2 regions of the Pseudoalteromonas sp. SWN29 genome follow, and region 1 is predicted to be linked to the other one. Evidence: predicted binding sites of a transcription regulator. Region 1 holds the regulator's gene; the other holds the start of a gene.
The links. Region 1 encodes sigma-54, which starts transcription at its own class of promoters, with help from an activator protein. Its sites were predicted from a motif close to GTTGGCACGNNNNTNGNNT; they were not measured.
Positions count from the first base shown of each region.

Region 2: the regulator sigma-54 is predicted to act here: its motif matches at 2,640-2,658, upstream of I6F53_RS03715 (BON domain-containing protein).

Region 1 covers NZ_JADYXE010000013.1:13,459-18,690, reverse strand. Annotated here, with positions in the region: gene kdsC (3-deoxy-manno-octulosonate-8-phosphatase KdsC) at 1-418, shown strand, start outside; gene lptC (LPS export ABC transporter periplasmic protein LptC) at 415-969, shown strand; gene lptA (lipopolysaccharide transport periplasmic protein LptA) at 959-1,504, shown strand; gene lptB (LPS export ABC transporter ATP-binding protein) at 1,501-2,226, shown strand; gene I6F53_RS06815 (RNA polymerase factor sigma-54) at 2,296-3,795, shown strand; gene hpf (ribosome hibernation promoting factor) at 3,822-4,109, shown strand; gene ptsN (PTS IIA-like nitrogen regulatory protein PtsN) at 4,114-4,566, shown strand; gene rapZ (RNase adapter RapZ) at 4,585-5,232, shown strand, end outside.
Region 2 covers NZ_JADYXE010000006.1:88,481-93,712, reverse strand. Annotated here, with positions in the region: gene I6F53_RS03730 (YagK/YfjJ domain-containing protein) at 1-236, shown strand, start outside; tRNA gene I6F53_RS03725 (tRNA-Ile) at 670-746, opposite strand; gene I6F53_RS03720 (YqaE/Pmp3 family membrane protein) at 1,810-1,968, opposite strand; gene I6F53_RS03715 (BON domain-containing protein) at 2,041-2,604, opposite strand; gene I6F53_RS03710 (LiaF domain-containing protein) at 2,933-3,595, shown strand; gene I6F53_RS03705 (VOC family protein) at 3,634-4,050, opposite strand; gene suhB (inositol-1-monophosphatase) at 4,306-5,109, shown strand; gene I6F53_RS03695 (substrate-binding periplasmic protein) at 5,156-5,232, opposite strand, start outside.

The sequences.
Region 1 (5,232 bases):
GCTAAAAGCGTTTAATACAAAAGATGGTTTTGGCATTAAAGCGCTTATAAACAGTGGCTTTGAAGTTGCTGTAATTACTGGTCGTCATTCACAAATAGTGCAACAACGTATGAGCAGCTTAACCGTACAGCATATTTATCAAGGCCAAGAAAATAAGCTCATTGCCTATCAAGAATTAAAAGACAAACTCAACCTTAGCGATGAACAAATTGCTTATATCGGTGATGATGGTCCTGACATGCCCGTTATGGAATTAGTCGGCTTTGCTGTTGCAGTAAATGATGCCCACCCACTTATTAAACGTTTATCACACTATGTAACGCAAATGCCTGGCGGCTTTGGTGCAGTAAGAGAGCTCACCGACTTGCTCATGCTTGAAAATGGTAAAGCATTGACTACACAAGGCACTAGTTCATGAATGCAGCGCGCATAATATTAAGCGTTTTATTCATTAGCTGTATGGTTTGGCTTTGGTACCCTTATTTTACACAAACTAATGTTGCACCTCAGGCTGAGCCTGAAGTTATTGCCAAGCCTGATTACATAGCCATTGAACTCAAACAAACAGCCTATGACGAGCAAGGTAAAATTAGCCACAAAGTAACTGCTGCTAAAATGGAGCTATACCAACAATTAGGTTTTACATTTTTTGAAAAACCCATTTTTACTTTATATAACGAAAAGCAAACGTGGCAAATAAATGCAGACGAAGCAACATTATACGAAGACAAACAATTAATTTTAGAAGGTAATGTGGTTGCCAAAAACTTAACCGATAACGCCATGATAGACAAAATCAATGCTGATAATATTCAGGTAGATATAAAGCTATTAACAATGCGCTCGGAGCAACCCGTTATCATTACTGGACCCAATTTAAAAATCACTGGTAAAGGCCTAGAAGCCGACTTAAAAACCGAAGTGATAAAACTAATTAACCATACGCGAACCATATATTATGACCAATAAAATATTAAAATCACTTATTATTCCTGCACTTATACTGGCGTTTAATAGTAATGCTGCAGAGCAAAACTCGCTACCGGCTGCAAATCAAATTTCAATAAGCGCCGATAAGCAAGAAGGCCAATTAAAAGCTAACGTGGGTATTTTTGAGAAAAACGTTGAGATTATTCATGGTAATCGCCGAATTACAGCAGACCGCTTAGAAGTACATAAACGCGATGAACTTGGCGATAATAAACAATTATTAATTGCTACAGGTAGCCCTGCGCACTTTGAAGAAAAGCAATCAGATGGCACGACTATGAGCGCCAGTGCTGACGAAGTACGTTATGATGTATCTAAGCGTTTTTTAACGCTTGTTGGTAATGCACAAGTATCGCAAGCGGGACAAAAAATAAATGCTAAAAGCATTACCTACGATATAGAGCAGCAGCTAATCAGTGCCGAAAAAGATGAAAACTCAACTGACCGCGTTCACACAATTTTAGTACCAATCGAGACTAAAAAAAGTAAAAAAAGCGACAAAGGTCAACCATGAGCACATTAAAAGCAGAGCTATTAGCAAAGAGCTATAAAGGCCGTGAAGTTGTAAAAAACGTCGGCCTTGAAGTCAAAGCTGGCAGTATTGTTGGCTTACTTGGCCCTAACGGCGCAGGTAAAACTACCACTTTTTATATGATAGTAGGACTTGTACCTAGCGACAAAGGTAAAATTTCTATCGATGATAACGATATTACTCTTTTACCTATGCATAGTCGTGCTAGATTAGGCATTGGCTACTTACCACAAGAGTCTTCAATATTCAGAAAGCTGACTGTTTATCAAAACTTAATGGCTATTTTAGAAACACGCAAAGAGCTAAATAAACAAGCCCGAGAAGACACGCTCGATAAATTATTAGATGAATTTAGCATACAACACATTCGTGATAGCCAAGGTATGGCATTATCGGGTGGCGAACGTCGCCGCGTGGAAATAGCACGTGCGCTGGCAGCCGATCCTAAATTTATATTATTGGATGAACCATTTGCAGGTGTTGACCCAATTTCGGTATTAGATATAAAGAAAATAATAGAACATCTCAAAAATCGTGGGATTGGTGTATTGATTACCGATCATAACGTAAGAGAAACCCTTGATGTTTGTGAAAAAGCCTACATTGTTTCTCATGGGGAGCTGATTGCATCAGGTACTCCAGAACACGTATTAAATGATAAAACAGTACGCGATGTTTACTTAGGCGAGCAATTTAGGCTGTAACATTTACGCCATGTCTTTAAGCATCTGCTAGTATTAATTATAACAACATAAAAGGATTGTTAGAGATACATGAGGCAATCACTACAGCTGCGCATGGGCCAGCAACTTACAATGACTCCACAGCTGCAACAAGCTATTCGTTTGTTGCAACTCAGTACATTGGATCTCCAGCAAGAAATACAAGAAGCTCTCGACAGCAACCCGCTATTAGAGGTTGAAGAACCAGACTATTCCGAAGACGCTGCAGGTAAAAACGAGCAAAAAGCAGATACAGATGACATAACTGTTAGCGCATCGGCCGACGATGTTCCAAGCGAATATGAACAAGATAGTGGTGAAGCACTTGCAAAAGACACGCTAAGTGACGACATGGCTATGGATGTTAGCTGGGATGAGTACATGAGTGCCGCCCCAGCAGCATCATCGGGTCCGATGCCTGAAGACGAATCAATATACCAAGGCGCCTCTACTGAAACGCTCCATGAGTATTTAATGTGGCAGTTACAACTAACGCCATTTAGCCCTACAGACGAAGCTATTGCTATTGCGATTGTAGAAGCCGTCGATGATTCAGGTATTTTAACACTAAGCTGCGAAGAGATTTTAGAAAGCTTTAATCAAGAAAACGAAGATGATAACGAAGTCGAACTTGATGAAATTGAAGCTGTATTAAAACGCATCCAACTGTTTGATCCTGTTGGTATTGCTGCACGTAGTTTACAAGAGTGTTTGTGTATTCAGCTTAACCAGTTTGATAAAGAAACACCTTACATTAATGAAACAAAAATGATTTTAACCGAGCATATTGATTTATTAGCTGCTCGTGACTATCGTACATTAATGAAGAAAACTAAGCTCAAAGAAGAAGAGCTTAAGGAAGTAATGACATTAATACATACTCTTAGCCCTAAACCTGCAGATACTATTGTAAGAGAAGAATCTGAGTATGTTATTCCTGATGTGTCAGTTAAAAAAATTAAAGGCCGCTGGGTTGTTGAGTTAAACCCAGACAGCATGCCTAAAATTCGTGTTAATAGCCAATACGCGGCAATGTCTCGCACTGTAAAATCCAGTGGTGACAGCCAGTTTATTCGCTCGCATTTACAAGAAGCTAAATGGTTTATTAAAAGCTTAGAAAGTAGAAACGACACACTATTAAAAGTAACAAATTGTATTGTTAAGCAACAACAAGGCTTTTTTGAACACGGTCCTGAAGCCATGAAACCAATGGTTTTAAATGATGTTGCTGAAATGGTAGAAATGCACGAATCAACAATTTCGCGCGTAACAACCCAAAAGTATATGCACACACCCCGTGGTATATTTGAGCTTAAATATTTTTTCTCAAGCCATGTAAGCACCGAAAACGGTGGTGAATGTTCATCTACAGCAATCCGTGCGCTTATCCGAAAATTAATCGCAGCAGAAAACTCAGCAAAACCATTGAGTGATAGCAAAATAGCGGATATATTGGCTGAGCAAGGAATTAAAGTAGCGAGACGTACAATCGCAAAATACCGCGAATCTCTGGCTATTCCACCGTCAAATCAACGTAAAAGTTTGATTTAAGACGCAAAAAAAAGAGGGTAATGCTTATGCAACTAAACTTAACTGGTCGTCAGGTAGAATTAACCGATTCACTAAGAGACTATATTAATACCAAATTTGCGAAGCTAGAAAGACACTCTGATCATATTAATAATGTTCATGTCATTCTCGATGTAGAAAAATTAAATCAAAAAGCAGAAGCCACCATACACGTAAGCGGTGCTGAGCTATTTGCCTCTACAGAACATCAAGATATGTATGCCGCCATTGACTCGTTGATCGACAAGCTCGATCGACAAGTAATTAAACACAAAGAGAAGCTTGCTCGACACTAATATGATGAAATTAAGCTCACTTATATGCCAGGACTGCAGCAAAGCTGCGGTCCTTTTTAATAGCAAAAAAAGAATTTTAGAGTTCATTAGCGAACTTGCTCACGACAAACTTCCGTATTTACCGCAACAAGATATTCTTAATGCTTTAATGAGCAGAGAAAAATTGGGTAGTACAGGTATAGGGCGTGGCATTGCCATTCCTCATGGAAGAATGAGCGGTGCAGAAGAGCCTTTGGCTTTAGTACTCGTTAGCGAAACTCCAATAAATTTTGATGCAATCGATAATCGCCCTGTTGATATTTTCGTCGCACTCATCGTACCAGATGGCGATAACCAGCAGCACTTAAAGACTCTAGCAACCATTGCTGATAAACTAAACAACAAAGATTTTTGTAAACAGTTACGCAGTGCAAAATCAGATGCTGAGCTTTACCAAGTTATTGTCAATCAATCATAGTTTTATAAAGGGTGTTAAATGGAGTTAATTATCATAAGCGGCCGTTCTGGTTCTGGAAAGTCGGTTGCTTTACGCGTTGTAGAAGATTTAGGTTATTATTGCGTAGATAATATTCCAGTTAACTTGCTTCCTTCATTAGTTCGCAGTGTGTCTGATAGCTATGATAAAATTGCTGTTAGCATTGATGTGCGTAACATCCCTAAACAACAAGATGAATTTAACGATATTCTTGAATACTTGCCTGGCTTTGCAAAACCTACGTTATTTTATTTAGATAGCGACGACCAAACATTGATCAAACGTTTTTCTGAAACTCGTAGATTACACCCACTATCAATTGACTCGTTGCCTCTTGATTTAGCCATCAAAAAAGAAAAAGAATTACTTGATGTATTAATCACCCGCGCCGACTTTATGATAGATACAACTGATTTGAGTGTTCATCAACTTGCTGAATCTATTCGTGAAAAGATTTTAGGTAAAAAAGATAAGCAACTGATTGTCACATTTGAATCGTTTGGTTTTAAATACGGTATACCAAAAGAAGCAGATTACGTATTTGATGCACGCTTTTTACCAAATCCACATTGGGAACCTGAATTAAAACCTTTAAATGGGTTAGATCAACCCGTTAAAGATTATTTGGCCAATCACAGCATAGTGCAA
Region 2 (5,232 bases), on a different contig from region 1:
ATGGTGACTTGGTGAAAACATCACACTACATTTGTAAAATTGCCAAGCAGGTGTGGGAAGATATGGGCGGGTTTTATTCCAAAAATAGAAGAAGCTATATCTATGTAGATTCGCCAGAGGAAAGGCTTAATGCCTTACATTGGTTATCTTACTTGGCAAAAGGCCGAGGCAAGGGCTATAAAAGCACTCAAACTAAGGACTACAGCACAAGTAGGCTCAATAAACCTAAAAGCTAAATACTGTACTTGTAGTTGATGGTTATTCACTCGTAGTTTAATAAGTCTGTTTATTGTCAAAAATTGACTTTGCTACTGTTAAGGGCTGTTAACATTTATAGGGTTTTCTGACTCCATAAAAAGCTAAGTTTTCCTAGTACTAGAACCTCATAAAACCTGAGGAGCTTAGCAAAACTCAACTTTTAGAATCTGTCAAAACCTATCAAAACCTAACATTTAAAAATGTAGCGTGATTGCTTATTCCTAAATTACGGTAAACATAAACAGTTTGGCTATTTTCTTTGATTAATATTCGGAGGGGTATGTGTAAGGCTAAAGTGATTTATGTAAAATTATCGGTCGGAGGTATTATCTCAAATCCGATCCGCTATCGTTCCGTGAATTAAATTATTTTATTTTGTTAGTAGGTATTCACTTGGAAAGCTTTGAAAAGTGGTGGCCCCTCCCAGACTCGAACTGGGGACCTAACGATTATGAGTCGTGTGCTCTAACCAACTGAGCTAAGGGGCCAACTTTTATATAACTGCAAAACAGTTAATTTTTGAAGCGTTCAGTCACAGAGCGACTAAAGCGGGTTGCAGTATAAAAACTTTTTAGGTGCTTGTCACTACCAAACACCTTTATTTTAACAATCAGTAAGCTAACTGCTTAAATAGTAATCTTTTAGGTGGGTATAAACGTAAAATGTAAGATATTTCCCATGACATTCACTGCATTAAATTATAAAAACCTTCCACCCACATCAGTCTTTTATATTTACCGCTCTACTTTTTAAGTAAAGCTAACATATATGTGTAGGCATACAAGGCTGTAAAAAATATGCTTGGGGCTACTGTAAGTGCCAAATTAGGTGTCTGATTAATTACATTCACCAGAATTACTAAGCTCGATTGAACAGTAATCGGAATTACAGGCGCAAAAAGTACGCCTGCTATTTTTTTGTTGTTTAAATACGAGGCGCTGGAGTTAATTGCATTATTAAAGCTTTGTCGTATTGCTACGTTTTGTGGTGTTTTAGAGAGAAACATACAAATAATAGGAGTTACAAACGCAAGCGTTACATAACTCGACTTATACTTGTTGACGACCTTTTCTAAAATAAAAGTAAAAAACAGCGTTACAAATCCACTATACAAGCCTTGCACTAATGCAACTTGGAGCGTGATCGATTTTACAATATCTGCCGAACTGTTTGCCCAGTAGGCCCAACTAAAATAAAAAATGAATGACACAACACCTTACAATATAAACCGAATGTTCAATTTACTACCTCTGTATATATAAAGCGCTATTTAATAATATCAATACAAATCATGATAATGCTATTACTAGATAATAAGGTAATTAATTGCAGATGCACAAAGAAACGAGCATTAAACACCTGCTAAACAGGAGCTCTCCAAAATTAGTTCTTTAGTGTGGTAGACGGTAATTGGGATTTTTTAGTACAGAATAGATGTAGTGCGGAATAATACTAGAAGTAAGTTAAAATTAATATTGTGAGCCGATTAGCACTGAGAATATTCGCTTAGCTAAACCTCAGTTATCGGCTTACACAATATATAATGTATCATTATTTTTTCGCAATAATGTAAATTGCATGTATTAACCCTGGGAAATAACCTAGCAGTGTTAATAAAATATTTAACCAAAAATGCATACCTAAGCCAACTTGCAAAAATACACCTACTGGCGGTAATAAAACCGAAAATATTATACGGATAATATCCATAACCAAACTCCATTTAAATTAAGCATTAAAAAGGGGTAAAGCCCAGTTTTACTGGGCCTTAGCTATACTGTATTATTCAGCAACAATAGTTAACTTATCAACTACGTCACGAACATCTTCAGCATTTTTGGCAATTTTAACTGCTAACTGTTTTTCAGCATCAGACTTTACAGAACCATTCAAAGTTACTATACCGTTGTCTGTATCAACATCGATGCCTGTACCACCAACTTCTGAATTAAATAGAAAGCGAGTTGTGATTACAGTAGTGATTTTAGCGTCCGTTAGGTCATTATCATCATCCATCATATCTTTGTCTGTATCCTTTGCACCCATTTGATTAACAACAGTAAGGCTGTTTTCAACATCAGATACGCCATCTAGGCTAAGTATTAGCTCTTCTGCAAGCTCTTTATCAAGCTCGCTATTAACTTTACCTGTAAGTACTACCTTGCCATTTTTTACATCAGTGTTAATGTCAAAGTTGTTTAGATTAGTGTTCATAAGAAGAACTGTTTCTGCCTTACCATCAATCCAAGCATCTTTACTTTCGTTTTCCCAGCTGTTCGCTTGGGCACCCATAGCCGTAGTACCAAGAACTAAAGCTGCGATAATAGATTTGTTAAATGTTTTCATAATCTTTCTCCTTTTGATTAAAGACACTTTAACTTATGCGAGCTTTAGGCCAAGTTTATTTATCCTTAAAATTCAATTGCTTGGGTTGTTTTCATGATAAAGCTTTAACTATAGCTGTGTAACTATTTACAGGCTACTCGGTAAAACTTTCTCAAATAGTGAAAATAGCTAGATAATTGCTCTTTTGGTTAATCTATCGTTAATATAACAAAGAAAAAAACACCATTAAAAAATAACCAATTGATAATTAAAGTAATTATATTTGGTACGCGGTTTGCAATTAAACATTAAGATAAGTATCAATAGTAAATATAATAAGGAATATCTCATGTCTGTAAAAGTTGAAGACCGTCCGATAGAGCAAGTACGCGAACAGGTGATTGATCAATTAATTTATAATTACAGTCATGGGGTTATTTCAGTTGATGCATTTGAGAGACGTTTAGATGACGCGATGGATGCATCTAACAACGAAGCTCTTTTAGCCTTAGTAGAGGATTTAACACTTAATACAGACCAGCAATATAAAGCAGAAAAACAGTCGCAATTTTCTCCACACTATAGTGCACAACAAAACAGTGATGATGACTTTACACTACGCAGTATTTTAGGCTCTAACGAGCGCAGCGGGCAGTGGGTAGTACCAAAAAACATTTATCTCAGTAATTTTATGGGATCGGTGGTGCTAGATTTTACTGATGCCATTTTTGCGCATCAAAATGTAACTATTCACGTTAACTGTATTTTTGGTAGCGATGAAATATATGTACCAGAACATGTAAACGTAGTCTCTAAAATGTTTTGTATATTAAGCAGCCTTGAAAATAAATCGGTATCACTTAACAAGCGCCAAGGTCCTACTATTCATATTGAAGGTAAAGCGGTAATGGGCTCTGTCGAAATAAAAATAAAACGGACTATTAAAGAAAAGTTTATGAGTTTTGCTAATGAGCTAAAAACACAATTAGGCGCTGGAAATAATCGTTCATAAAGCTTGCTTAAGCACCGCTCTTTGCGGTGCTTAACCTGTTATAAATCGTTATTTCGCTCGCTTGGTATATCACTTAAATACTCTACAAATTCCACCTCAAACCCAGCGGGATCAATAAAGTAAACATTTTTTCTGAAAGGATTCTCACTACCTTGCTTACTTATCCGAAAACCCGCTTTATTTAAGCGTATCACTACCTCATTTAAGTTATTAGTCACATAAGCAAAGTGTGCAAAACCAACTTGATGGCCCGATAAGTTTCTGTTTTCACCTTCACCATGGTCGCTTATCGCAATGTAATGCGTGTCATCTCCAAAGTGTACCCAGCGTCTTGGTTTTCCGTGCCAATCACCTCTACCCTCACTTCTGATTGACCAATGCGGAAATACAGCGCGATAAAATTTAAGCATACTATCTATATCACTCGCGACTAAGTTTACATGCTCTAAATACATAATGTTGTCCTATCAATTAAGTAAACAGCACGATAAAACCTCAAGCTAGCTTTAGGTAAAGTGTTATTTAAAATTAATTCGATTTAATTAGGGCCTGTGACTTAATTATTATCTTGAAAAAATATATACACTTTTTAATCTTGTATAAAAAACAAACATAAGTATTTAGGGTTTATTGTTTACTTTATGTCAAAAGTCGCTAAAATATGCCGGCTGAAATATATAAACGTTCTTTTACAACCCAAAGGTAATACCATGCATCCAATGTTAAACATTGCGGTTCGCGCTGCGCGCAACGCAGGCAAAATTTTACTTCGCGCAAGTGAAGATTTATCAAAAGTTGAAGTGCAACAAAAAGGCGCTAACGACTTAGTAACTAACATTGATAAAGAAGCCGAAGCCGTAATTCGTGACACTATTTTACAGTCTTACCCTACTCACTCTATTGTTGGTGAAGAACTAGGTGAGCATAAAGGCAAGGATGATGATTACCAATGGATTGTAGATCCTATCGATGGAACAACTAACTTCATCAAAGGCATCCCTCATTACGCGGTTTCTATCGCACTTAAAGTTAAAGGTCGTTTAGACCAAGCTGTTATTTATGATCCAATTCGTGGTGAGCTTTTCACTGCTTCTCGCGGTCAAGGCACTCAGTTAAACAGCAAACGTCTACGTGTTAGCAAAACTACAGTTCTTGCAGGCACTGTACTTGCTACAGGTTTTCCTTTCAAAAACAAAAACCACATGGATGCATACACAGAAGCGTTTAAAGCACTGTTTGTACACACTGCAGACATTCGCCGTGCAGGTTGTTCTGCTTTAGATATGGCATACGTTGCCGCTGGCCGTGTTGATGGATTTTTTGAAATCGGCTTAAAACCTTGGAACTCTGCTGCAGGCGAACTTATGGTTAAAGAAGCGGGCGGTATGGTTGTAGATTTCGCTGGTGGTAATAACTATAACCACAGCGGCAATATCATCTGTGGCTCACCAAAACTGACTCAAGCAATTGTTCGCGAAATTCGTCCAGTATTACCTGAGTCGTTACTTCGCTAATAAATAGCATGATGAAAAAAAGGAGCCTAGGCTCCTTTTTTTGTGCCTAAAAATAAGGGTTATCGAGCTTAATTTCAACCGTTTTGCCTTTTGTATAAGGTAGGGTATTTAAACCCTTTGCGA